Regions from separate parts of the Halobacillus sp. BAB-2008 genome, predicted to be linked through region 1. Evidence: riboswitches for the same ligand, from Rfam matches in the RefSeq annotation. Region 1 holds a riboswitch; the other holds the start of a gene.

What was found. Region 1 has a riboswitch for S-adenosylmethionine ahead of metK (methionine adenosyltransferase). Riboswitches for the same ligand answer to the same signal wherever they lie in the genome.
Region 2: linked by a shared signal. The riboswitch ahead of D479_RS04835 (5-methyltetrahydropteroyltriglutamate--homocysteine S-methyltransferase) and the one ahead of metK (methionine adenosyltransferase) in region 1 are both predicted to bind S-adenosylmethionine.

Annotation. Positions count from the first base shown of each region.
Region 1 covers NZ_ANPF01000052.1:18,377-30,658, forward strand. The annotation lists gene D479_RS12500 (isochorismate synthase) at 1-1,333, shown strand, start outside; gene menD (2-succinyl-5-enolpyruvyl-6-hydroxy-3-cyclohexene-1-carboxylic-acid synthase) at 1,334-3,070, shown strand; gene menH (2-succinyl-6-hydroxy-2,4-cyclohexadiene-1-carboxylate synthase) at 3,070-3,867, shown strand; gene menB (1,4-dihydroxy-2-naphthoyl-CoA synthase) at 3,926-4,744, shown strand; gene D479_RS12520 (o-succinylbenzoate--CoA ligase) at 4,829-6,283, shown strand; gene menC (o-succinylbenzoate synthase) at 6,280-7,386, shown strand; gene D479_RS12530 (hypothetical protein) at 7,456-7,767, shown strand; gene ytkD (RNA deprotection pyrophosphohydrolase) at 7,965-8,432, shown strand; gene pckA (phosphoenolpyruvate carboxykinase (ATP)) at 8,480-10,069, opposite strand; SAM riboswitch class I at 10,387-10,501, shown strand; gene metK (methionine adenosyltransferase) at 10,716-11,912, shown strand; gene D479_RS12550 (gamma carbonic anhydrase family protein) at 11,949-12,282, opposite strand, start outside.
Region 2 covers NZ_ANPF01000017.1:1,377-13,658, forward strand. The annotation lists gene D479_RS04795 (MFS transporter) at 1-223, opposite strand, end outside; gene D479_RS04800 (CBS domain-containing protein) at 243-698, opposite strand; gene D479_RS04805 (MarR family transcriptional regulator) at 821-1,267, shown strand; gene D479_RS04810 (acyltransferase family protein) at 1,319-3,322, opposite strand; gene ahpC (alkyl hydroperoxide reductase subunit C) at 3,671-4,234, shown strand; gene ahpF (alkyl hydroperoxide reductase subunit F) at 4,251-5,780, shown strand; gene D479_RS04825 (YibE/F family protein) at 6,217-7,353, shown strand; gene D479_RS04830 (YibE/F family protein) at 7,350-8,120, shown strand; gene D479_RS04835 (5-methyltetrahydropteroyltriglutamate--homocysteine S-methyltransferase) at 8,219-9,325, opposite strand; SAM riboswitch class I at 9,409-9,512, opposite strand; gene D479_RS04840 (PfkB family carbohydrate kinase) at 9,697-10,806, shown strand; gene D479_RS04845 (pseudouridine-5'-phosphate glycosidase) at 10,803-11,741, shown strand; gene D479_RS04850 (malate:quinone oxidoreductase) at 11,873-12,282, opposite strand, start outside.

The DNA of each region.
Region 1 (12,282 bases):
ACATCATCTTGGGGAACCTATTTTTATCAGTTTCGTTGAACACATAGATGATCAAGAGCCGTATCGTTTTTTTGAAGCTGGTCTTACGGTGGATTCCCACCGCTCGTTCTGGCAGAGCGCGGAGGGAGACTTCACAATGGTGGGCATTGGGAAAGCCAGCCAACTTTTTGCAGAGGGAAACGATCGTTTCAAAGAAGTACAGTCTCTATGGAACGACTTGAAGGAAAACGCCGTCGTGCACGATTCGTTCGGGGAGAAGGGCACGGGAATGGTTGCGCTGGGTGGTTTCCGTTTCGACCCGGAAGAGCCGGAAGGAAAACCTTGGGATAACTTTAAGGACAGCCAGCTGTCCATTCCATCCTTCTTGTTGACCAACGTCGGCGGGAAGTCGTATTTGACTTCAAATGCTCTCCTCTTTCCGGAGGATCACGCCCAACAGATCGCGGCACAGATAGCTGATCAGAAGGACCAGTTATTGAATGGGCTGCCCGGTACTTATAAGGTGCCGGAAATTGAGACGGCTGTAGAAGTTGCTCCGCACGAATGGAAAGAGACGATCAGACGAGCTACAGAGGATATCAAAGCAGGTCTCCTGGAAAAGATTGTCCTGGCGAGAGAACTTCGCCTCTCCTTCAAGGAGGATGTGTCCGTTTCTTCCGTGCTGCGTGCACTTGCGGAATCCCAGCCGAACAGCTACATTTTCGCCTTCGAGAGTGAAGGAGATTATTTTGTGGGCGCAACGCCGGAGAGGTTGGTTAAAGTAGACGAGCGCAGACTCGTTTCCACTTGTCTTGCCGGTACCATTCCACGTGGAGCTACGCCGGAAGCGGATTTGGCGCTGGGAGAAGAACTGCTGAACGATCCTAAAAACCGGCAGGAGCATCAATTTGTCGTGGAAATGATCAGACAAGCTGTCGAAGCCTGCAGCAGTGACGTACAGATTCCGGAGGCGCCGGTGCTGTATCCGCTTAGAAACCTTCAACATCTGTACACGCCGGTTAATGCCATTTTGGATGAGGGATATACGCTTTTGAATGTGGTGGAGAAGCTTCATCCGACTCCGGCACTCGGTGGAATGCCCCAGAAGGAATCCGTTGCTTACATCCGTGAGAAGGAAACGCTCAACAGAGGATGGTATGCCGGACCGGTCGGCTGGTTCGATGCGATGGATAATGGGGAATTTGCTGTAGCGATCCGGTCTGCTTTAATTCAGAAGAGGATGGCTTCTTTATTCGCAGGATGCGGGGTCGTTGCCGACTCGGACCCTCAGGCGGAATACGAAGAGACCGCTGTGAAGTTGAAGCCGATGTTGTCTGTTTTGGGAGGGTCATAATTGGGACATGTAGAATCGTTATCTAAATATGTAACACATTTTGTGGATCAGCTTGCTTCTTCGGGGGTGGAGCATGTAGTCATTTCTCCAGGGTCACGATCCACACCGCTTGCAATGACGTTTGCTGAGCATTCTGAGATGGAACACTGGGTCCATCTTGATGAACGCTCGGCAGCTTTTTTTGCGCTCGGAATAGCGAAACGAGAACAGAAACCGGTGGCGGTTGTTTGTACCTCCGGGACGGCTGCGGCAAATTATTATCCTGCTATCGTGGAAGCCTATTATAGCCGTGTCCCGCTTCTGATTCTTACAGCTGATCGGCCGCATGAATTGAGGGAGGTCGGTGCACCACAGGCCATCAATCAAATTCAGATGTTTGGTAACTACGTGAAATGGTATCAGGACCTTGCTCTACCAGAGCCGGGAAACCATATATACGCCAGACGTCAGGCTTCCAGGGCGGTCGAGGAAGCGAAGAACGGCCATATGGGTCCTGTCCATTTGAATTTTCCGTTCCGAGAGCCGCTTATCCCTGATTTTCATCTGGAAGGCTGCTGGCGGGAAGAGGGCGTGACGGTTCCCCGAGCTTCTTATGGAAAGAGAATGCTGGATGCCTCGGTGGTCTGCCAATATTTGCAGACGTTTGCGGAGAAAGACTGTGGTCTGATTGTAGTGGGCCCACAGATGGACCCTGACCTGGCTGAGGCTGTGACGCGACTTGCATCCCGACTTGGTGTGCCGGTATTGGCAGATCCGCTCTCACAACTCCGTGCCGGAACGCATGACAAAAGAAATATTATGGAGAACTATGATAGTCTCCTGAAATCGGAAGCTCTCGGGGAAGAGGTCATTCCCGGCTATATTCTAAGGTTCGGTGCCATGCCGGTTTCCAAGGCTTACTTGAAATGGGTACAGAAATTCGGGGAGCAGGTAGAGCATTTCGTTGCTGATGAACACCCTAGTCATCGGGAGCCTGCCGGCATCGATGCTCATTACATTTGGGCGGATCCTGTGATGTTTTGTGAGCAGTTGGCGGATCATCTTCCGGAGGATAATGTCGAAACGGAATGGCTCTCCCGCTGGCAGGAAATGAATAATAGGGCGAAAGCCGAAATGCTTGTTCAGGAGGATGAAAGTCTCAACGAAGGCCATGCCGTCGTTTATCTGGCGGATTCCATTCCGAACCAGTCTAATCTTTTTATCGGAAACAGCATGCCGATCAGAGACGTAGACAGCTTCTTTATGTCCACACCAAAGCAGGTAAGGATGATGGCTAACAGAGGTGCGAACGGCATTGATGGTGTCATTTCTGCGGCTGCCGGCACGACCGTATCAGGGGAGAGAACGACGCTTCTGATTGGGGACGTCTCCTTCTTTCATGATATGAACGGTCTTTGGCTCGTTAAACACAAAAAACTCCCTCTTACGATTGTTGTGATCAACAACGATGGAGGAGGAATTTTTTCCTATCTGCCTCAGTCTAAACAACAGGATCACTTCGAGGAGTTGTTCGGCACTCCGCTGGGGCTTGATCTTTCGGCGGTCACTGCTTTGTACGATGGTAGACATCACGTTGTGGAAACATGGGATTCCTATCGTCATGCACTTGCCGAAAGCTACAAGAAGGAGGGTTTATCCGTTATTGAAGTGCGAACGGACAGAAGCACCCACGTTGATTTCCATAAAGAGAAGTGGGCGAAAGTCGAAGCCTCCATCTTATCCGGGGGGAGCAAGTGATGAGATACACCATTAACAGACGGTCCTATTGGGTGGAAGATAGCGGAACAGGCTTTCCTCTGGTTATGCTGCACGGATTCACGGGTAGTACACGAACGTTTGATGAAACGTGTGCTGCTTTGGACGGAGACTACCGGTTAATCAAGGTGGATCTGCCGGGGCATGGCCGGACCGGTCCGCTCGGAGTGGTCACGATGGAGCAATTCTGCCGGGACCTTGACGCTTTGTTCGACGCACTGGAGCTGGAGAGAGCGGCTGTTCTCGGATATTCGCTCGGAGGGAGGGCTGCGTTGTCTTTTGCAGCCCTTTATCCAGAACGGGTAGAGAAACTTCTGCTGGAGAGTGCTTCACCCGGGCTTGAAACGACGGAAGAGCAGCTGGCGAGACAGGCAAAGGATAAAACGTTGGCGGAAATGATAAGGGATAAAGGAATAGATGCATTCGTATCTTATTGGGAGAACATCCCTTTGTTCCGTACCCAGGACCGTCTTTCTCAACAGGCGAAGACGGCGATACGCGAAGAACGTCTTGCTCAGGATCCGGGGGGGCTCCGGGAATCTTTACTTGGTATGGGAACCGGTCATCAACCTTCCTGGTGGGAGCGTATGTCGGACCTTCAGATGGATGTGCAGCTTGTCGTTGGAGCGCTTGACGAGAAGTTTTGTCGAATAAATGATAGGATGGAAAAGCGTATTCCTGAAGCATCCTACATAGTGGTGGAAAAGGCTGGACATGCAATACACCTTGAGAAACCAAAAATTTTTGCTAAAATTGTAGATGGCTTCATGATAAAATGAGTGAGTAATGAAACCGTTTTTCATGAACGGAAAGTGTACTTTTAAGGAGGAATAAGTTATGTCTTTTGAATGGATTCAAGAGCGCGAATACGAAGATATCATGTATGAAACACTAGACGGAATTGCTAAAATCACGATCAACCGTCCGGAAGTGCGAAATGCGTTTCGTCCTCAAACGGTTAACGAATTGATTGATGCATTCTCACGTGCACGTGACAATTCCCGTGTCGGAGTTATCGTCCTTGCAGGTGCTGGAGACGATGCATTCTGTGCAGGTGGAGACCAGAAAGTCCGCGGTCACGGCGGCTATGTAGGGGATGATCAGATTCCACGCCTGAACGTCCTTGATCTCCAACGTTTGATCCGCGTCATTCCAAAGCCGGTAATCGCAATGGTTTCCGGTTATGCTATCGGCGGTGGACATGTGCTTCACGTTGTCTGTGACCTTACAATCGCAGCGGACAATGCGATTTTCGGACAAACAGGTCCAAAGGTTGGAAGTTTCGATGCTGGATATGGTGCAGGTCTGCTTGCGCGTATGGTAGGCCACAAGAAAGCGCGTGAAATTTGGTTCCTTTGCCGTCAATACAGTGCCAAGGAAGCGGAAGATATGGGACTGGTCAATACAGTGGTTCCATTAGAGGATCTTGAAGCTGAAACGGTACAATGGTGCCGTGAAATCCTTGAGAAATCACCGACGGCTCTTCGTTTCTTGAAAGCTTCTTTCAATGCAGATACAGATGGATTGGCAGGTCTGCAGCAAATGGGCGGAGACGCTACCCTGTTGTATTACACGACAGAGGAAGCGAAGGAAGGCCGCGATGCCTTCAAGGAGAAGAGAAAACCTGATTTCGATCAGTTCCCTCGTTTCCCTTGATCATCAACCATATGGTAAAGAAAGGGGCGTCCCGTTGTATCGGGGAGCCCCTTTTTTCAGTTTTAAAAAGGATGGAGCGAAGTAATGATGACGACGATCATACCTCACTGGTTAGATAAACAAGCAGAACTTAATCCAGATGGGAACGCTTTTGAAACACCAAACGGAGAAGGCTTGACGTTTCAGGAATTGAGAGAACGAAGCAGAAGCATGGCTTTCCGTATGAAAGCGGCAGGGGTGAAAGATGGAGACCATGTGGCGTTCCTTCACACTAATGATCTGCAGTATCCTGTCTTTATCCATGCAATCAGCTATATCGGTGCAGTTGTTGTGTTAATAAATACAAGACTGACTGCTCCAGAAATCCGTTACCAACTGGAAGATGCACATATTAATCACTTCTTCATCGGTGAAGAGTTTGAACAGACAGCCCGGACGTCTGTTCAAGGTCTTGATATTATCGTACACCGTTTGGGTTCGCTGCCGGTAGCGCAGACGACGTCAGGTTTGAAGGGAGATTTGAACTTCGAAGACGTGTACACAATGATGTACACATCCGGGACTACAGGGCGCCCGAAGGCGGTTATGCACACATACGGAAATCACTGGTACAGTGCTGTGGCGTCTTCATTGAATCTTGGACTCCATTCAGATGATAAATGGCTGACCTGTCTTCCGTTCTTCCATGTAGGCGGCTTCTCTCTTCTTATGAAAAGTGTTATTTACGGAATGCCGGTTTATTTGTTGAAGAAATTCGATGCATCTGTCGTGAATCGGGCTATCAAAGAAGACGGCGTTACTCACGCGTCGGTCGTTACTGTCATGCTGCAGCGGCTGTTGGAAGAAATGGGAGAGTCCCGCTATCCGTCCAGCTTCCGCTGTATGCTCCTTGGCGGTGGTCCTGTACCGGAGAGCATACTTCGAAAGTCAGAAGATCGGTACATTCCAGTTTTTCAAACGTATGGAATGACGGAAACCTCCTCACAAATCGCTACGCTAAGTCCGAAATCCGCCCTGGCAAAAATGGGTTCTGCCGGGAAAGCCCTGAGTATGGCCGATCTGGTCATAGATTCGCACCAGAATGGTGAAGTGGGGGAGATACTGGTAAAGGGCCCGATGGTTTCCAAAGGCTACTATAATAGGGACCGGAATGCAGAGACATACCTTCGGACAGGGGATCTCGGTTATAAGGATGATGACGGGTTTCTCTATGTGGTGGACCGCTTGAAAGACGTCATTATATCAGGTGGGGAGAATGTGTACCCCGCGGAAATCGAAAGCGTCCTAACATCTATTCCCGGGATAAAAGAAGCCGGCGTCACAGGACGACGGGATGATACGTGGGGAGAAGTTCCTGTCGCTTTCCTTGTTGGTGATAAAGCGACAGGAGACAAAGAAATCACGGATTATTGTCTGGAGCGTCTTGGGAAATTTAAAGTACCTGCACAGTTTTACTGGGTCGATGAACTTCCCAGAAACGCGTCGAATAAACTGCTTCGCCGAAAGTTATTATCTTTAGTGGAAGAAGGGAATGTATGATGAAGGTCGAAGCTGTACGTATCCGCACCATTGAGCTCCCGTTAAAGAAGCCTTTCATCACTCATCAGGCAAGCATCGATCGGAGGAAGCTTCTCATCGTAGAAGCGGAAGATCCGGAAGGAAGAATCGGCTACGGGGAGGTCACTGCCTTTGAGTCTCCTTTTTACACATCAGAGACGATCGTTACCGCTTTTCACGTACTGAAAGAGTTCCTGATACCTCTTCTATTTGGATTGGAAGAGCAGACACCTGCAGCCTTCGCCGAAGGTGTCCGACCCATTCAAGGCCACCCAATGGCGAAAGCAGGTCTTGAAGGAGCTTTGTGGGATCTTTACGGCAAGAAGGAAAATAAGAGTCTTAAGAAACTGCTCGGCGGCATTCGCGAAAGCGTCAAGGCTGGTGCTGTGCTGAGTCTGACGGATAATCTTCGGGAAGAAGTGGAGGCACTGAAGCTGGAGGGGTACGAAAGATACAAGTTAAAGGTGAGGAAAGGCTGCGAGAAAGAAACAATTGAAGCACTTAGAAAGATAGCGCCGGATCTTCCGGTAATGATTGATGCCAACGGTCAATATGGACCGGATGACTTTCACAGACTTCAAGAGATGGATGAATATGGTCTTATGATGATTGAGCAGCCGTTCCAACCCGCCGACTTCTTTTATCATAAAGAACTGCAGGCGACAATGCGGACACCCCTGTGTCTCGATGAATCAATCATGTCTTTTCATGATGCTGTCCAGAGTGTAGAGCTCGAGTCCTGCCGCATCGTGAATGTGAAAATAAGCAGGGTGGGCGGCTTGACCGAAGCAAAGGCAATCCATGATTTCTGCGAGCGTCGGGAAGTGCCTGTTTGGTGCGGGGGGATGGTCGAATCCGGTGTATCCAAAGCACACAACCTTGCACTTGCAACACTTCCTAATTTCACTATCCCGGGTGATTTATCGAGCTCCACACGGTATTTCGAAAGAGATATTGTGCAACCACCAATTATCATGGATCGGGGAGAAATCCGTGTGCCGGAGGGCCCTGGAATTGGAATAGACGTCGACAGGGAATACCTTGAATTCGTTACTAATCACTCTTATGAAGCTAAGGCAACTTAACCACCCCGGGGATTTTCGTAATAACTTCGTCCTTCTTCGACCACAATAAGAATATAAGGAGGGCGAAGGATGGACAGAAACAAGTATTATATCAATATTGGGACAAGGGAAATCTCCCTGAATCATGATGCGAACAACGATGATTTCATCATTTACGCGACAGAGGAAGAAGTGATCGGCCTTCGTGAAATTTTCGATGAAATCAATAATGCGGACAATCGGTCCTTCTATCGAGCGCATATCCCATTCATGCCTTACCATAAAGATGAGGATAATGATGAGACGGATGTGGACATGAAGAAGGCTTTCCAGCGCATTCATGAACTAGGTGATGATCAAACGAAAGATCACATCGTCCAGATGGGCGTGTTGGATCTTTGATGGAAAAAGCCCCTCCGTTAGACTGGAGCGGCTTTTTTTGTATGAAATCCTTTGTTTAGAGGAGTATTTCAAAAGGAATAATACAAATAGCAGCAGAGTATCGAAACGCACCGGTTTGTATTTATACATCCTTATGGTACGATTTATACAGGTACCATCAAGAACGTATAACTAGGATTAAAGGCAGTGGAGCAAACATGAAAACATTTTATGATTTTTACCAGAACCCTGTTCGACTATCATTTGAGGATCATCCGTTCTCTGCAACTCCGAAGCATGTTTGGGTCATTTGCCGTTATAAGGACCAATGGCTTTTGACGAGACATAAGGATCGAGGGTTCGAATTTCCCGGAGGAAAAGTCGAAGAGGGCGAAACAGCAGATCAGGCAGCTGTGCGGGAAGTTCAGGAAGAGACAGGTGCGAGAATTAAAGAGTTGACGTATATCGGTCAATACCATGTGGATGGTAAAGGTGGCACGGTCATAAAGAACGTATATTATGCCGTCATATCTGAACTGGCCGATCAGGAACACTATTTTGAAACACACGGCCCTGTCTTATTCCGACATCTCCCAAAGAACATGAGAGTGAATGAGCGCTTCAGCTTTATGATGAAGGATGAAGTCCTTCCGGAATGCATGAAACGTATTCAGCGTCATATCTGAAGAATAAATATCCCCCACGTGACCACGTGGGGGATATTTTATGATGTTCAGCTATGATAGGAAGGTCCTGCTTTCCTGATTGCTTCGCTCGCATAAGTGAATTTCTCAAAGTTCTTATGGAACTTTTCGGCAAGCGCTTTAGCGCTCAGGTCGTAGGCCTCTTTATCTGTCCATGTCTTACGAGGTGACAATACCTCATCAGGGACACCAGGGCAGTGGGTGGGAACGTGTAAACCGAAGAAAGGATCTTTATACGTCTCCGCTGAGCTTAATTCTCCTTCTAACGCAGCGTGAATCATAGCTCTTGTGTAGCTTAACTTGATCCGCTGTCCTTCCCCGTAAGACCCTCCGGACCATCCTGTATTCACTAGATAGACGTCGGTCTGGAATTGATCAATTTTCTCGCCAAGCATTTCTGCATACTTAGATGGAGCAAGCGGAAGGAATGGGGAGCCGAAGCAGGCGGAGAATGTCGCCTGCGGTTCTGTAATTCCCCTTTCTGTACCTGCGAGTTTGCTGGTATATCCGCTCAGGAAGTGGTACATTGCCTGTTCCTTCGTCAACTTACTGATCGGAGGGAGAACGCCTGTAGCATCAGCGGTCAAGAAAATGATCGCATTTGGATGACCAGCTACACTGGGCTGTACAGTGTTGGATATATGTTCAAGCGGATAAGCCGCACGAGTGTTTTCTGTCAAACTTGTGTCGTCATAATCCGGTTCATGTGAGTCTGCGCTTAGTATGACATTCTCCAGAACCGATCCAAAATGAATCGCATCGTAAATTTGTGGTTCCTTTTCTTTAGAAAGGTTGATACACTTGGCGTAGCAACCGCCTTCAATATTGAAGACGCCGTAGTTCGACCACGCATGCTCGTCATCCCCGATCAAACGGCGGGAAGGATCTGCAGAAAGGGTGGTCTTGCCCGTTCCGGATAACCCGAAGAAAAGAGCGACATCGCCTTCTTTACCAACGTTCGCTGAACAGTGCATCGGCAGGATGTTTTTCTCCGGAAGAATATAGTTCATGACGGAGAAAATCGATTTTTTGATTTCCCCGGCATACTCGGTTCCGCCAATTAAGACGATACGGTGTTTGAAGGAAATCATGATGAACGCTTCTGAATTTGTCCCGTCCACTTCAGGATCAGCCTTGAAGGTCGGAGCGGATATAACCGTGAATTCCGCTTCATGATCTGCCACCTCTTCCGTATTTGGACGAATGAACATCTGTTTAGCGAAAAGATTGTGCCACGCAAACTCTGTCACGACCTGGATGGGAAGACGATACCGTGTTTCTGCGCCGGCAAACCCTTTGAAAACAAAGAGTTCTTCCCGCTTCTTTAAATACGTAAGAACTTTGTGGTAAAGCTGAACGAAAGTACTCTCGTCAATCGGAGTATTGATTGTACCCCAATCCACTTTTTGTTCGGACGTGTCGTCTTTGACGATGAATTTGTCTTTTGGTGATCTGCCGGTGTAAGTACCAGTAGTCGCTTGAATTGCACCTTTTTCTGTTAATGTGCCTTCGTTGCGAGAGAGGATCTTCTCCACCAAGTGCGGAACGGAAAGTTGGTGATGGACATTTTCTTGAGCTAGTAATAGGTTAAGTTCAGACATTTGGTTAATGGTACTCATATAAGTCGACCCGCCTTTGTCAAATAATTTAATCATCCTTAAGATGGAATTAGTATAACACATTCATTTTTATAGTCCATACTATTTGGTGAAATTGTTTCCAATATTTTGTGAACAAATATTGGCTTCCTGTTAAAATCCGGATGGTTTATTTCTATCCTATGTTTTTTCCGGTGTGAACGTTTATAAATGGAAAGAAAAGGTGGTGGGTCCTTGGTTTTGTAAGGATCCCTAAAAACCGTACCTGGTCGGGGATACGGGTGGAATCTGATTGACATGTTACATGGTTTTCGATACGATAACGAAGAACGGAAACTCTCTTATCCAGAGTTGGTGGAGGGACAGGCCCTTTGAAACCCAGCAACCGTCATGAGAATGGCATGGTGCTAACCTGAAGCAGGAAGGAACGAATTCCTTCTTGGACGATAAGAGCGAAAGGAAGCAGCCCCTTTCCTCGACATTAGGAAGGGTTTTTTCTTTTTATGGAGAAATATCCGAGCCGGAGGTCATCCGGTATAGATTCCTATATAAAGCTCTAATGGTTGTGGATGAAGCATGAACGAAGGAAACGTTTTTTCGTTTCTGCACATACTGGTAAAGAGTTCCGTCTAATACTTTGTACTTACAGAAGGAGGAGTTTTTCAGAATGCCTGCCAATCGCCGGTTATTCACATCAGAGTCAGTTACAGAAGGTCACCCCGATAAAATATGTGACCAGATTTCTGATGCCATTTTAGACGAAATTTTAAAAAATGACCCGAATGCTCGGGTTGCATGTGAGACAACAGTGACCACGGGACTTGTGCTCGTCTCAGGAGAGATCAGTACAAATACTTATGTAGACATCCCATCCATCGTTCGTCAAACAATTAAAGATATTGGATATACTCGAGCCAAATACGGCTTCGATGCGGATACGTGTGCCGTTCTGACTGCCATCGATGAGCAGTCCCCTGATATTGCAGGCGGAGTGGATGAAGCATTGGAATCCCGCGAGGGCAAGATGAGCGACGATGAGATTGAAGCGATCGGAGCTGGAGATCAGGGCTTAATGTTCGGTTTTGCTAATAATGAAACGAAAGAACTAATGCCTCTTCCTATTTCACTGGCACATAAACTGTCCAAGCGTCTTTCGGATGTCCGTAAAGACGGCACGCTGGATTACCTGCGCCCGGACGGGAAGACACAAGTGACCATCGAGTACGATGAGCTGGATAAACCTGTCCGCGTAGATACCATTGTCATTTCTACACAGCACGCGGAAGAAATTACATTGGAGCAGATTAAGAAAGATCTGCGCGACCATGTGATCGGTCCTGTTGTACCGGCGGAGCTCATTGATGAGCAGACGAAATACTTCATCAATCCGACAGGTCGTTTCGTTATCGGCGGTCCTCAAGGGGATGCCGGCTTGACGGGAAGAAAAATCATTGTGGATACGTATGGCGGATATGCCCGTCACGGCGGAGGTGCTTTCAGCGGGAAAGACGCGACGAAAGTGGACCGCTCTGCTGCTTATGCAGCCCGCTATGTTGCGAAGAACATCGTAGCTGCCGGACTTGCAGACGCTGTGGAAGTGCAGCTTGCGTATGCAATAGGTGTAGCGCAGCCGGTTTCCATTGCCATCAACTCGAATGGTACTGGAAAAGTATCGGAAGAGAAGCTGGTAGAAGCTGTGCGTGATCTGTTCGATCTGCGCCCTGCCGGTATTATCAAGATGCTGGATCTGCGTCGACCTATCTACCGTGATACGGCTGCTTATGGTCATTTCGGCCGCACGGATATTGAGTTCCCTTGGGAGCGGACGGACAAAGCAGAACAATTAAAATCTCGTTTCAATTAAGGACAAAAAAGTACCCGCAAGGGTACTTTTTTGTTTTTAATCTTTTTCTTGCTGCTGTTTATAATAGTTTCCTTTCTCTATGTAAGTGGTTCTTATCCTTTCCAACTCTTGATAGTCATGCTCGTTCAGTTCCCGGACTACTTTCGCGGGCCGGCCGAAAGCGAGCGTCCTTGGAGGGATAACTTTTCCCGGCGGGACGAGACTGCCGGCGCCGATGAAAGCTTCTTCTCCAATTATCGCTCCATCGAGTATGAGGGATCCCATACCGATCAGCGCGTTTTTCTTAATGTGTGCGGAATGCAGGGTCACTTGATGACCGACCGTCACGCCATCTTCAAGGATGAGTGGTTGACCCGGGCTTTGATGAAGC
Region 2 (12,282 bases), on a different contig from region 1:
CAACGGCCATGACGGCATTATAACTAGTGAATAAGAGCGTAACCTGACTTGGTTCTGCATCCAGCTGCTCGGCTATGGCAGGCAGGATCGGATCGACAAGACCCAGTCCCATGAAAGCGATGATACAGGCGAAAAAGACCGCCCACACCGATTTCGGCTGATGTAAAATTCCAGGTTCCTCGGCAATAGTCACCGGTGGGACCTGGTTTGTTTGTGTAGACATAATAACATGTCCCCTTTCCTTATAATTTCGAATGGAAGATGTGGCGGATCACATCACCGCGGCTGATGATCCCGACGAGTCTGCCGTCCTTTTCCACCGGAAGCTTTTTGACCTCGTCTTTCCCGAGCAGGGCGGCGACTTCCTCCCCTGCTGTCTCCACCGACGCCGTAAGAACGGAATCATCCGCAAGCTCCATGACGTTCAAGTCGAGAACCTCTTCAATCCGCTCATCGAACGGATGACGATCTCCGGGTATGACCGCTACCGTGTACAAAGAATCGACGAAGAAGTCTTTGTGCTTCCCTATATAACGCATGATGTCTTCCTCACTGATATAGGCGACGATGTTTCCAGATTGATCCGTCACCGGCATCCCGCTGATCTCCTCATGAATCAACTTGGCAAGAACGGTCCGAATCGAATCCGTGTGATTTACGCGATGCACGTCATGCATCATCATATCTTGTGCCTGCATGGTATCTCCCTCTCCCATTTAGTTGCATGATACAAACAATTACTTGTATAATACAACTATAAAAGTTCTTATGTCAAGACAATGCGTTCAACTATGTTATGATAAAAGGAGGAAAAGGATTAATGGAGGTGGCAGGATTGAGTGACAGATCCGTAGAAGTGATCGAACGACAAGTCACAGACTTCATCCGCCGGATCGTATTGACAGAGAAACAGGACGACAGTCTGGAACGTTCGGCATATATTCTGCTCCGTCAGCTGACTACTTATGGTCCGGCCGGAGTGAAAGCCCTTTCGGAAGATCTGCATCTGGACGTTTCGACGATCAGCAGGCAGGCGGCGGCTCTTGTCGCCAAAGGGTATGTAGAGAAGATACCGAATCCAAACGATGGGCGCGCCTACTTCTACCGGATTACAAAGCTCGGTTCCGAAGAACTGGAGGGCAATAAACAGCGCCGGTTTGAGCGTTTGTCCCGCGTGCTTTCTGACTGGACGGACGAAGAACAGGAAACGTTCGGAAGACTATTGAAGAAATACAATGAAACGATCAATAAACGGCTCAACTTATAGCCGAAAAAAAGCCAGGCACGGGTCTCTCCCGTGCCTGGCTTCTATTTGTTCTCAGGAAGCTTGGTTTTCATCGACTTTCGTCAGTGCTTCCTCGAGCGGTTCCCTCAATCCGACAGCGAGCGTCTTCGAATAAAGCGTTCCGATATGGTGTTCATCCCGGTAAACGTACACGTTGCCGATAACCGGCTTACAGCTGTCTTCCTCACAGAAGTAATCCGACAAATCAGCATAGGTCACGTTCCCAGGCAGGTCTTCTGTATTTTCCCACGGTACGACGTCCGCCAGCGCTTCCCTGCGCGGTACCGAACAGTCATCGACAGAATCATTCTGTTCGAGGCAGATGAGCGGATCCTCTTCCATACGAGGATTATCCCGGATGGCGAAAACTTCCGTTATACCTTCAAGTTTCCGCCACTGTTCTTTATACCCGTCCGGAACTTTGTCTCCGGCACCGACCGTCGCTGTCGTGACGACAAGGTCCGGCGGCTCTTCCAACAGTTTCGCAAGCAAATCTTCATTCCATTCCACACACGTCTCATTCAACTTGCCGTTGAAATCGTCGGCAGAGAACCGGCAGGCATCTTTATTATAAACATCGATCTGCAGGTTAAAGTCTTTCGACAATTCCTCAAGCGCCGGGAACCAGTGTCCGGAATGGGAACCACCGACAAGGGCGACCGTATAATCCGGATTTTCCGTCTCCCCTTTGGAGCAATATTCAAGCCCTTCTTCATTCGTGTACGTGAAGCAGCTGTCATCTTCATAAAAAGACGGCAGGTTCTCCTGGACTTCGATCGGCGTCGGATATGGACCTTTATCGTCAGCAGGCTCGATATCCCCCATAACCGCTCTTGCACCCGGGTAGTCTTCTACGACATAGGCCGATCCCTTCACTTGACTGCTGTAAAGGTCCCAAGCCGTATTGAGAGCAAGCGTCGGGATGATGAAGAAGCTGAGTGCGAGAACAATTCTTCGTTTCGCCGTCCGTACGTTCAGCTTCCGGATCGGCTTTTCAATATAATTCACAGAGACGTAGGCAAGAACGACCGTAATGGCAAGAACGATGATTCCAGCCCCTGTGGAGATCGTATCGGTATTGAAGTAGGAGTAATACAAAATAAGCAGCGGAAAATGCCACAGATAAAATCCATACGAAATCCCGCCGAATTTCAGGAACGGCTTCGATCCGAGCAGTTTGTCGACACCGAAGCGTCCTCCGTTCTCCGCAGAAACGATGACGAAGATGACCCCCATTGTCGGCAGGAGAGCGATGTAGCCCGGGAACATCGTCGAAACGGGAACAACCATCCCTGTGAAGACGACGATGGCAAGGCCGACCCACCCCATGACGATGCTGATTCCTCGTTTGAATTTTAAATAAGGAAGCAGCAAGGACAGAATACCGCCGAGGCTGAACTCCCACGCTCTCGCAAACGTATCAAAATAGGCCCACGGCTGATTGACTGCCGTCTTGTAAATCGAATACGCGATGGAACAGGTGAACAAGACGAGCAGCACGCCGAGAAGCGTCTTTCTCACCGGCGTCTTCAATACTTTACGTGCTAAATAATAGGCGAGCATAATGACAAACGGCCACGTAATATAGAACTGCCCTTGCAGCGACAGCGCCCAGAAATGCTGGAACGGGCTGGCAAGGTTGTTCTGAGCCAAATAATCAACCGAACTGAAGGCAAGCTGCCAGTTCTGGAAGTAGAAAGCGGACGAGAACCCTTCCGCAATGATCTGCTTCCACTGCGCCTGCGGCATCACGATGAACGAAAGCACGATCACCGTGAACAGAACCGTGAAGGCAACCGGGAACAGCCGCCTTGCAAGACCAAGGACATATTCCTTGACGTTCAGGCTCCCTTCCCTTACCATCCGTGATAACAGCGAAGTGGTGATCAAGTATCCGGATACGATGAAGAAGACGTCGACCCCTCCGGAAACGGAACCGAGCCATATATGGTAGATAGCGACGAGAAGTGCAGCGACCGCCCGCACACCTTCAATTTCGGGCCGGAACCGCTTTTCCGGCGCTCTTAAATCTTTCATACTATCAAAACCCCCAAGTAATCAACGACGCATTGCTGCAGCATCATTCAGTATAGATACGTTAAGCATAACAGTTTTCCCTAATTTTTTGACCAATTTCCAATAATTTAACAAATGAATTACAATTCGAACTATTCCCTTTTTCAATAGAATGCTAATGATTGAGAATTAACCGGCCCGTTTCTCATCCGATGAAATTGGATATACTAGTAACACATCCGTAAATGTGACAATTTATCGCAGCGGTTGACAAACATGGAGTTTTATTTAATAATAGGTGTCGTATTAGAATTATTATAAATTACTGCTTTTTGAAGCAGAAAACCATAACTCAGGAGGAATTCAACTATGTCTCTAATCGGTAAAGAAGTACAACCATTCGAAGCAAAAGCATTCAAAAACGGTGAATTCGTAGACGTAAGCAACGAAACATTCAAAGGTCAATGGAGCGTTGTCTGCTTCTATCCTGCAGACTTCTCTTTCGTATGCCCTACAGAATTGGAAGACCTTCAGAACCAATACGAAGATCTTAAAGCACTTGGTGCAGAAGTTTACTCTGTATCCACAGATACGCACTTCGTACACAAAGGCTGGCACGACAGCTCTGAAAAAATCGGTAAAATCACTTATACCATGATCGGGGATCCTTCCCAGACGATTACCCGCGGCTTCGACGTCCTTGATGAAGAGTCCGGTCTTGCAGATCGCGGAACGTTCATCATCGATCCAGACGGCGTTGTTCAAACTGTAGAAGTGAACGCAGGCGGAATCGGCCGTGACGCTAGCACGCTTGTAAACAAAATCAAAGCAGCTCAATATGTACGCAACAACCCAGGTGAAGTATGCCCTGCTAAATGGGAAGAAGGATCTGAAACACTTACACCTAGCCTTGATCTAGTAGGTAAAATCTAAGGAGTGACAGTGACTTATGGCACTTGATGCACAAATCAAAGCACAACTAGACCAGTACCTCCAGATGATGGAAGGGGACGTCGTGCTGAAGATCAGTGCAGGCGAGGATGACACATCGAAAGAGATGCTGGCTCTTACAGAAGAGCTGGTATCCATGTCTCCTCGGATCACTGCAGAAACAGCACAACTGAAGCGCACCCCAAGCTTCAGCGTCAACCGTCCGGGCGAAGAAACAGGCATCACATTCGCCGGCGTACCTTTGGGACACGAATTCACTTCCCTCGTCCTTGCCTTGCTGCAAGTGAGCGGAAGAGCTCCCAAAGCTGACGAAAACGTCCTTGAACAAATCAGAAACATCAATGGAACGTACCATTTCGAAACGTATGTCAGCCTGACATGCCATAATTGTCCAGATGTTGTCCAAGCGCTTAACTTGATGAGTGTCGTCAATCCGAACATCACCCACACGATGATCGATGGTGCCGCTTTTAAAGAAGAAGCAGAAAGCAACAACGTCATGGCTGTACCTTCCGTATATCTGAACGGCGAATTCTTCGGCGGCGGACGCATGAGCCTGGAAGAGATCGTCAGTCAGATCGGAGACGGTCCGGACCCGGATGAGTTCAACAACAAAGATCCGTATGAAGTCCTTGTCGTCGGCGGCGGCCCTGCAGGAGCATCTGCAGCGATTTATACCGCCCGTAAAGGAATCCGTACTGGAATCGTTGCCGAACGCTTCGGAGGACAGGTACAGGATACGATGAGCATCGAGAACTTCATCAGTGTGAAGAAGACCGAAGGCCCGAAACTGGCTGCAAGTCTGGAAGAACACGTGAAGGACTATGAGGTCGACGTCATGAACCTTCAGCAGGCCCGCTCGCTTGAGAAGAACGATCTGTTCGAACTTGAGCTTGAGAACGGCGGCGTACTGAAGAGTAAAACCGTCATCATCTCCACAGGTGCCCGCTGGCGTCAGCTCGGCGTACCGGGAGAAGAAGAATTCAAGAACAAAGGTGTCGCTTACTGTCCACACTGTGACGGCCCGTTGTTCGAAGGCAAAGACGTAGCAGTCATCGGCGGCGGAAACTCCGGTGTCGAGGCGGCGATCGACCTTGCCGGTATCGTGAAACACGTCACGGTCCTTGAATTCGGCGCGGAACTGCGTGCAGATGAAGTGCTGCAGGAACGCCTGCACAGCCTTCCGAACGTAACCGTCCTTACAAATGCACAGACGACGGAAATCACCGGCTCTGATAATGTGAATGGTCTCACGTACATCGATCGTGAAACCGAAGAAGAGAAGCATGTCGAGCTTGATGGTGTCTTCGTCCAAATCGGTCTCGTACCGAATACCGAGTGGCTCGGTGACTTCGTCGATCGAACACGCACAGGCGAAATCGTCGTCGATAAACGCGGCGCAACGAGCGTACCCGGCCTGTTCGCAGCCGGCGACTGTACCGACAGCCCGTACAACCAAATCATCATTTCCATGGGAGATGGAGCGAATGCAGCCTTGGGTGCGTTCGACCACCTGATCCGTAACTGATGGAATTTAAGCCCTGTCTTTTCGAAGACAGGCTTTTTTAGTCTGCCGCGAAACTCTAAGGAACAGGTAAAGCCTTCCCCCCTTTGAAATATGAATCAGGCTGCATCAATAAATCAAAGGAAAGGCGTGTATGGTAAAGGGTGGAGGGGAATAGAGCAGACTCCTGTGGGAATGGTGGCACAGGTAAGACCCCGGAAAGCGCTCTATTCCCCGGAGCCCGCTCTCTACCTGAAAATCACTTCCTCTTTTCGAAGTCAGAACTTAACAGGCTGTCGGGAAACTTAAGTGGCTAAAGCAAATATAGTTAACCTACGGAGAGTTTTGACGGTGAGGGAGTTATCTGCTATGATAAGCGCGTTATTCAGCGGACTCTTTCAAGAGCCCAGTTTTCCACTGTCCGCACCGCCGGACGGTTGGCATGGAGGCTTATTCAAACATGAAGGCAGGAAAGATACTTACCCGTATCACCCACCGCCAATGGATCGTCATCACCCTGCTCGCCATCACCTGCATCGCTTCGATGGTATTCGTCAACCATAATGCCGGACTTTACGGCCGCACGATTGCAGAAGTGACCGATACGAAGACGGTCGATACGGAGAATGTTACAGACATCCACGACAATAAAGACACCATTTCTACACAAACCATTTCCGGGGAAATATTGAACGGACCCTATAAGGGTAAAAAAATCGACATGAGCAACGAATACTCTTCTTCGGAAGCATACGACCAAAAGTACGAGGAAGGGAATGAAGTGTTTGTTTCCATCGATGAAGATTCGCTGCAGGAAGATGGACTGACCGGTGCGATCATCGATGCAAAGCGTGACAAATACGTCCTCGCTGCCGCCTGGGTCTTCCTTTTTCTACTGCTGATTGTCGGCAGAAAGCGCGGCGCACTCTCGATTGTCAGCCTCGTCGTCAACGCAGCCTTGATGTACTTCGCGCTCGATCTTTATATCGCCAATTCCGACGGTACCCTGCTCTTTATCTGCAGCGGGCTCGTCATTTTGTTCAGCATCTGTTCACTCCTTTTCTTAAACGGATTCAATCAGAAGACGTATGCTGCCATTCTATCTACGCTGATCGGCATTTCCGTTTCTTTAGCGATCGCCTATTTCGTCATCCAGGCCCTGCAGGGGAACGGCCTCCGCTATGAGGAAATGCAGTATTTGACCCGTCCGTACAGGGAAGTATTCATGGCCGGGCTGTTCATCGGCTCGCTTGGTGCCGTGATGGACGTATCGATCACGATCGCTTCGTCACTGTTCGGACTCTATGAGAAGGATGCCGCCATCACAGGAAAGGCATTGCGGAAATCCGGTATGGACATCGGAAAGGACGTCATGGGGACCCTGACGAGCATCTTGTTCTTCGTCTATGCGGCCGGCTCGATCCCGTCGATTCTTCTCTACTTGAAGAATACATCGCCGCTCGGCTTCACGCTGTCCATGAATCTGTCGCTTGAAATAGCCCGGGCGCTTGTCGGCGGCATTGGCATTGTCCTGACAATCCCGATCAGTGTCTACACTACACTGTTCATCATTAACGCAAAGAGGAAGAGATCATGAATGTACTAGTCGCCTTAACCGCCATATTATTCCTATTGATGGTCCTCGTCGGAGGAAAAAAAGGAGTGCGATCGTTCGCTTCGTTATTCTTCAACTTCGTCATTCTCATCGTCGCGCTGTTTTTCATGCTCGATCCGCACATCAATCCGATCATCGTGACCATCATCGCCTGTGCGGTCATCAGCTACGTCAACCTGATTTACGTGAACGACTGGAATTTGAAGACGGGCACCGCGTTTCTCGCTACGATGGTCACGATCGCCATTTTGCTCGTCGGCATCCATTTGATTACAGATATGTCAATGATCCAAGGGTTCAGTGAAGAAGATTCCGACAGCCTCGCGCCCTACTCGTTATACATCGGGCTTGATTTCGTGAAAATCGCCGCCTCCGTCATCATCATCGGGACGATCGGCGCCATCACGGAAGTGGCGATTTCCATCACGTCATCGATGAGTGAGGTGCAGCACCACCATCCGGAGATCTCAAGGAAGGACTTGTTCGTCTCCGGCATGAACGTCGGCCGCGACATCCTCGGAACGGATACGAACACGCTGTTCTTCGCCTTCTTCGGCGGCTACCTTGCCCTGCTTATCTGGTTCAAGGATTTGGACTATTCGCTGGGCGAAATCGTCAATTCCAAAGTGTTCAGTGAAGAGATGATTGCGATCTTTTGTGCCGGCATCGGCATTGCGCTCATCATCCCGGTCGCAGCGGCCATCCATTCCTTTTTCGCGGTGCGGAAGAAGGCGATGGCTGCTGAATAATAGCCCTTAGAAGAGGACGGGGCGTCCCCATTTACCGGAGCCCGCTCTCCAAACAAAAAAGCGTCCGGCTCGTAAGCCGGACGCTTTTTCTATACTATCTATCTCCAAACTTCCTCTGCAATTTCAAGCACGTGGCGGATCTTCGCCCACTGTGCTTCCTCTGAAATCACATTCCCCTCTTCCGTCGAAGCGAACCCGCACTGCGGGCTGAGACAGAGCTGGGACATCGGCACATAGTCGGATGCCTCTAAGATCCGGGCTTTGATGCGGTCCGGGTCTTCCAGTTCGCCGGTCTTCGATGTAATCAGGCCGAGGACGACCGACAGATCCGGGCGGTTGACGTGACGGAGCGGTTCGAAGCCGCCGGAGCGTTCATCATCGAATTCCAGGAACAAGCCGTCGACGTCCAAACCGTCGAAGATCGTCTCCGACAGCGCTTCATAGCTCCCTGTCGTCATGAAGGTCGAACGGAAGTTTCCGCGGCAGATGTGCATCGTGATCAACAGGTCTTCCGGACGCTCTGCAATCGATTCGTTGATCGAACGGGCACACAGGGTAGCGGCACGTTCCGGATCGCGGCCTTCCGCAGCAATCGCTTCTCTGCCTTTTTCCGAGAAAAAGCTTGCCCAGGCGGTATCATCGAGCTGCAGGTAGCGGCACCCTTCTTCGTAAATCCGCTGGATGAATCCTTGGTACGCATCCACCAAATCCGCGAGCAGCGCTTCATCCGTCGGGTAGATCTCCCTGTCGATGTCGGCACGGAACAGCAGCATGTTAGGGCTCGGAATCGTCAGCTTTGCGACGGAATCGCCGGCGATCTCTTTCAGGAAACGGAAGTCCCTGATCGCCGGATGATCCGTGAACCCGACCTTTCCAGTCACTTTGACACCGCGCGCCTTCGTCTCCACCCCGTCGAACTGAAGTCCCTTCTCCTTGTCGTAGCCTTCCACTCCATCGAGTCCTTCAAGGAAATCGAAGTGCCACCAGCTGCGACGGAAATCCCCGTCTGTCACGGCAGGAAGTCCTGCCTCTTTCTGTTTCGCGACAAGCTTCGTTATCTCTTCGTCTTCGATCCGGCGCAGCTCTTCTTGGGAAATCGTCTCCTCCGCTTTCTGCCGGCGCGCTTCCTTCAAACGCTCGGGTCTCAGGAAGCTCCCGACATGATCGCCTTTGAATGGAGCTCGTTTGATGGTTGAATTCGTCATCTCTATCATCCTTCTTCCGTTGAAATTAAAAAAATCCACACTTCTCACCATAAGAAGAGCGGATTACCTGCGTATCTAACCTCTTCTCATCTGCAAGCACGTACGCTTCTGGAATTAGCACAGTACCCGTCAGGAGTCTGCTGCTAAGGCTTCAAAGGGCCAGTCCCTCCACCTTTCTCGATAAGAACGTTTATCTATGAAGTTGTTAGCCCCACTATACAGCAATTCCCAAACGATTGGCAACCCGTTGTCGGAAAATTTTGTCGATAAGTCGGACGTACGACCTGTCTCTGTTTTATTGCTAACTTTTTCCAATTCAGCTACTTTAAACATATGTTCCATGAATCAAACATTTGTCCGGAGGGCTGTCTATGTTACCAAACAAACTGACCGACCGCGAACGTCAGGTCTATGAACAGATTGCAAATAACCCGTATATTTCCCAACACGACCTCTCCCAAATCCTCGCCTTGTCCCGGTCCACCGTCGCCAACGTCATCTCCCAGCTTGTACAGAAAAACATTCTGCTCGGCCGCGCCTATGTCCTGAATCATTCCCGTCCTGTCCTCTGCATCGGTGCCGCCAACGTCGACCGCAAGTATCACTGCCTGGAGCGCTTCGACTATAAGACATCGAATCCGGTGCGGTCGACCGCAAGCGCCGGCGGCGTCGCCAGAAACATCGCAGAAAACCTCGGGCGCCTCGGAAACCGGCCGACACTCATCACTGCTGCCGGCAGAGATGCCGACTGGGAAATCATCGCCCGCGCCTCTGCCGAGTATATCATAATGGACGGCGTCCTCCATCTGCCGGACCGGAACACAGGCACGTACACCGCTGTCCTCGACGAGCATGGAGAAATGACGATGGCCTTCGCCGATATGGCTATTTACGACGCTGTTCTTCCGGAGGAGATCCGTCGTCACGAGAAGAAATGGAAGCAGGCCGAATGCGTCATCGCCGATTTGAACTGCCCGCAGGAGACGCTCGCCTTCCTGCTTAAGGAAGCAGCCGCCGACCACACGCCGGTCGCCTTCATCACCGTCTCGATACCGAAAATGAAGCGGCTGCCCTCGGATATCAGCGGCCTGACGTGGCTGATGACGAACGTCGAAGAAAGCGCCGCACACTTCGACATTCCCATTCAAAACGAAGCCCAGTGGAAAGACGCCGTTGAACACTGGCTCGCCTGCGGTGTCCGCTATGTCACGGTGACGTGGGGCAAGCGGGGTGTCATGGTCGGGGAAAGCGGCGGCAGCATCCGCCACTATCCCGCCCCTGCCCTCGACACGACCGTAGACGTCACCGGCGCCGGAGATGCATTCTCCGCTGCTGTGCTGCACGCCTGGCTCGACGGCAGTCCACTGTCCGAAGCCGTCCATGCCGGACTGAAGAGCGCCGCCCTCTGCGTCCAGACGACAGCGACCGTCCATTCCGATTTGACGACCCATCTATTAAAAAAACAGGAGGAGTTCCTATGAATCTCAATCCCTATCTCTCCCTATCACAAGAAGTGAACGAAGCTTTGGAAACAGGAAAGCCTGTCGTCGCCCTCGAATCCACCATCATCTCCCACGGTATGCCGTATCCTGAAAACATCGAAACGGCGAAGGAAGTCGAGCGGATCATCCGGGATAACGGAGCCGTCCCGGCGACGATCGCCATCCTTGACGGCCGGATCAAAATCGGACTGACAGCGGAAGAATTGACAGCGCTCGCCTCAAGGGATGATATCACCAAAGCTTCCCGTAAAGACCTCCCGTATCTGCTTGCGACCGGCCGCTCCGGTGCGACGACGGTAGCCGCAACGATGATTTGTGCCGACCTCGCCGGCATCCGCCTGTTCGTGACCGGCGGCATCGGCGGCGTCCACCGCGGGGCCGAAACGACGATGGACATATCGGCAGACCTGGAGGAGCTCGCCAGGACGAACGTCGCAGTCATCTGTGCCGGTGCGAAATCGATCCTCGACCTCGGCCTGACCCTCGAGTATCTGGAAACGAAAGGAGTACCAGTGATGGGGTATCAGACCGACTCCCTTCCTGCCTTCTTCACGCGCACATCCGAGTTTGCCGTCCATTTCCGCGTCGATGACGCAGAGGAAATCGGGCGCATCCTTCATACGAAATGGGAGCTCGGTCTTCAAGGAGGAGCCGTCATCGCCAACCCGATCCCTTCCGGTCACGCCCTTGATGCGTCCTACGTGACGGGCGTTATCGAAGCGGCGCTCGTTGAAGCGAAGCAGCAGAGCATCACAGGCAAGGACGTCACACCGTTCCTGCTGGATCACGTCAACCGCGCCACCGAAGGCAGAAGCCTCGCCGCTAACATCGAACTTATCAAAGCGAATGCCGGACTCGGAGCCGCTGCAGCCGTCGCTTTTTATGAACAAAAGAAAAAAGCCTATCAGCGATAGGCTTGTCCAGGAAGAAGCTTTGTTTCCATCCGCCGGCGGGAAAAGGGGGTACCTTTCCCCTTCTCCGACCCGATCGGCGACTGCTTTTGGAAAACGATATGCTTCTTATTTTTTCTTCTTTCTATACACCCCTAACTAAAGATCAGTTCCTTTTTTGCCAGACCAAGCGCCTCATCTGTCGTACGGTGGATATCCTGGATCATCCGCGGGTGATCGACGAGCGATACGCCGTAGGATGGAATCATCTTGGCGAGCTTCGGCTTCCATTGATCGATATGGTCAGGGAAGCAGCGGTTCAGCACATCGATCATGACGTGCACGGCTGTCGACGCCCCCGGGGATGCCCCGAGCAAAGCCGCAATCGAACCGTCCGCACTGTTCACGACTTCCGTCCCGAACTGGAGCGTTCCTTTGCCGCCTTCCTTCGTATCCTTGATTACCTGGACACGCTGGCCGGCAACGACGAGGTCCCAGTCGGAGCTCTTCGCATTCGGGATGAACTCCCGTAAAGCATCCATCCGCTGCTCCTTCGACAGGAGTA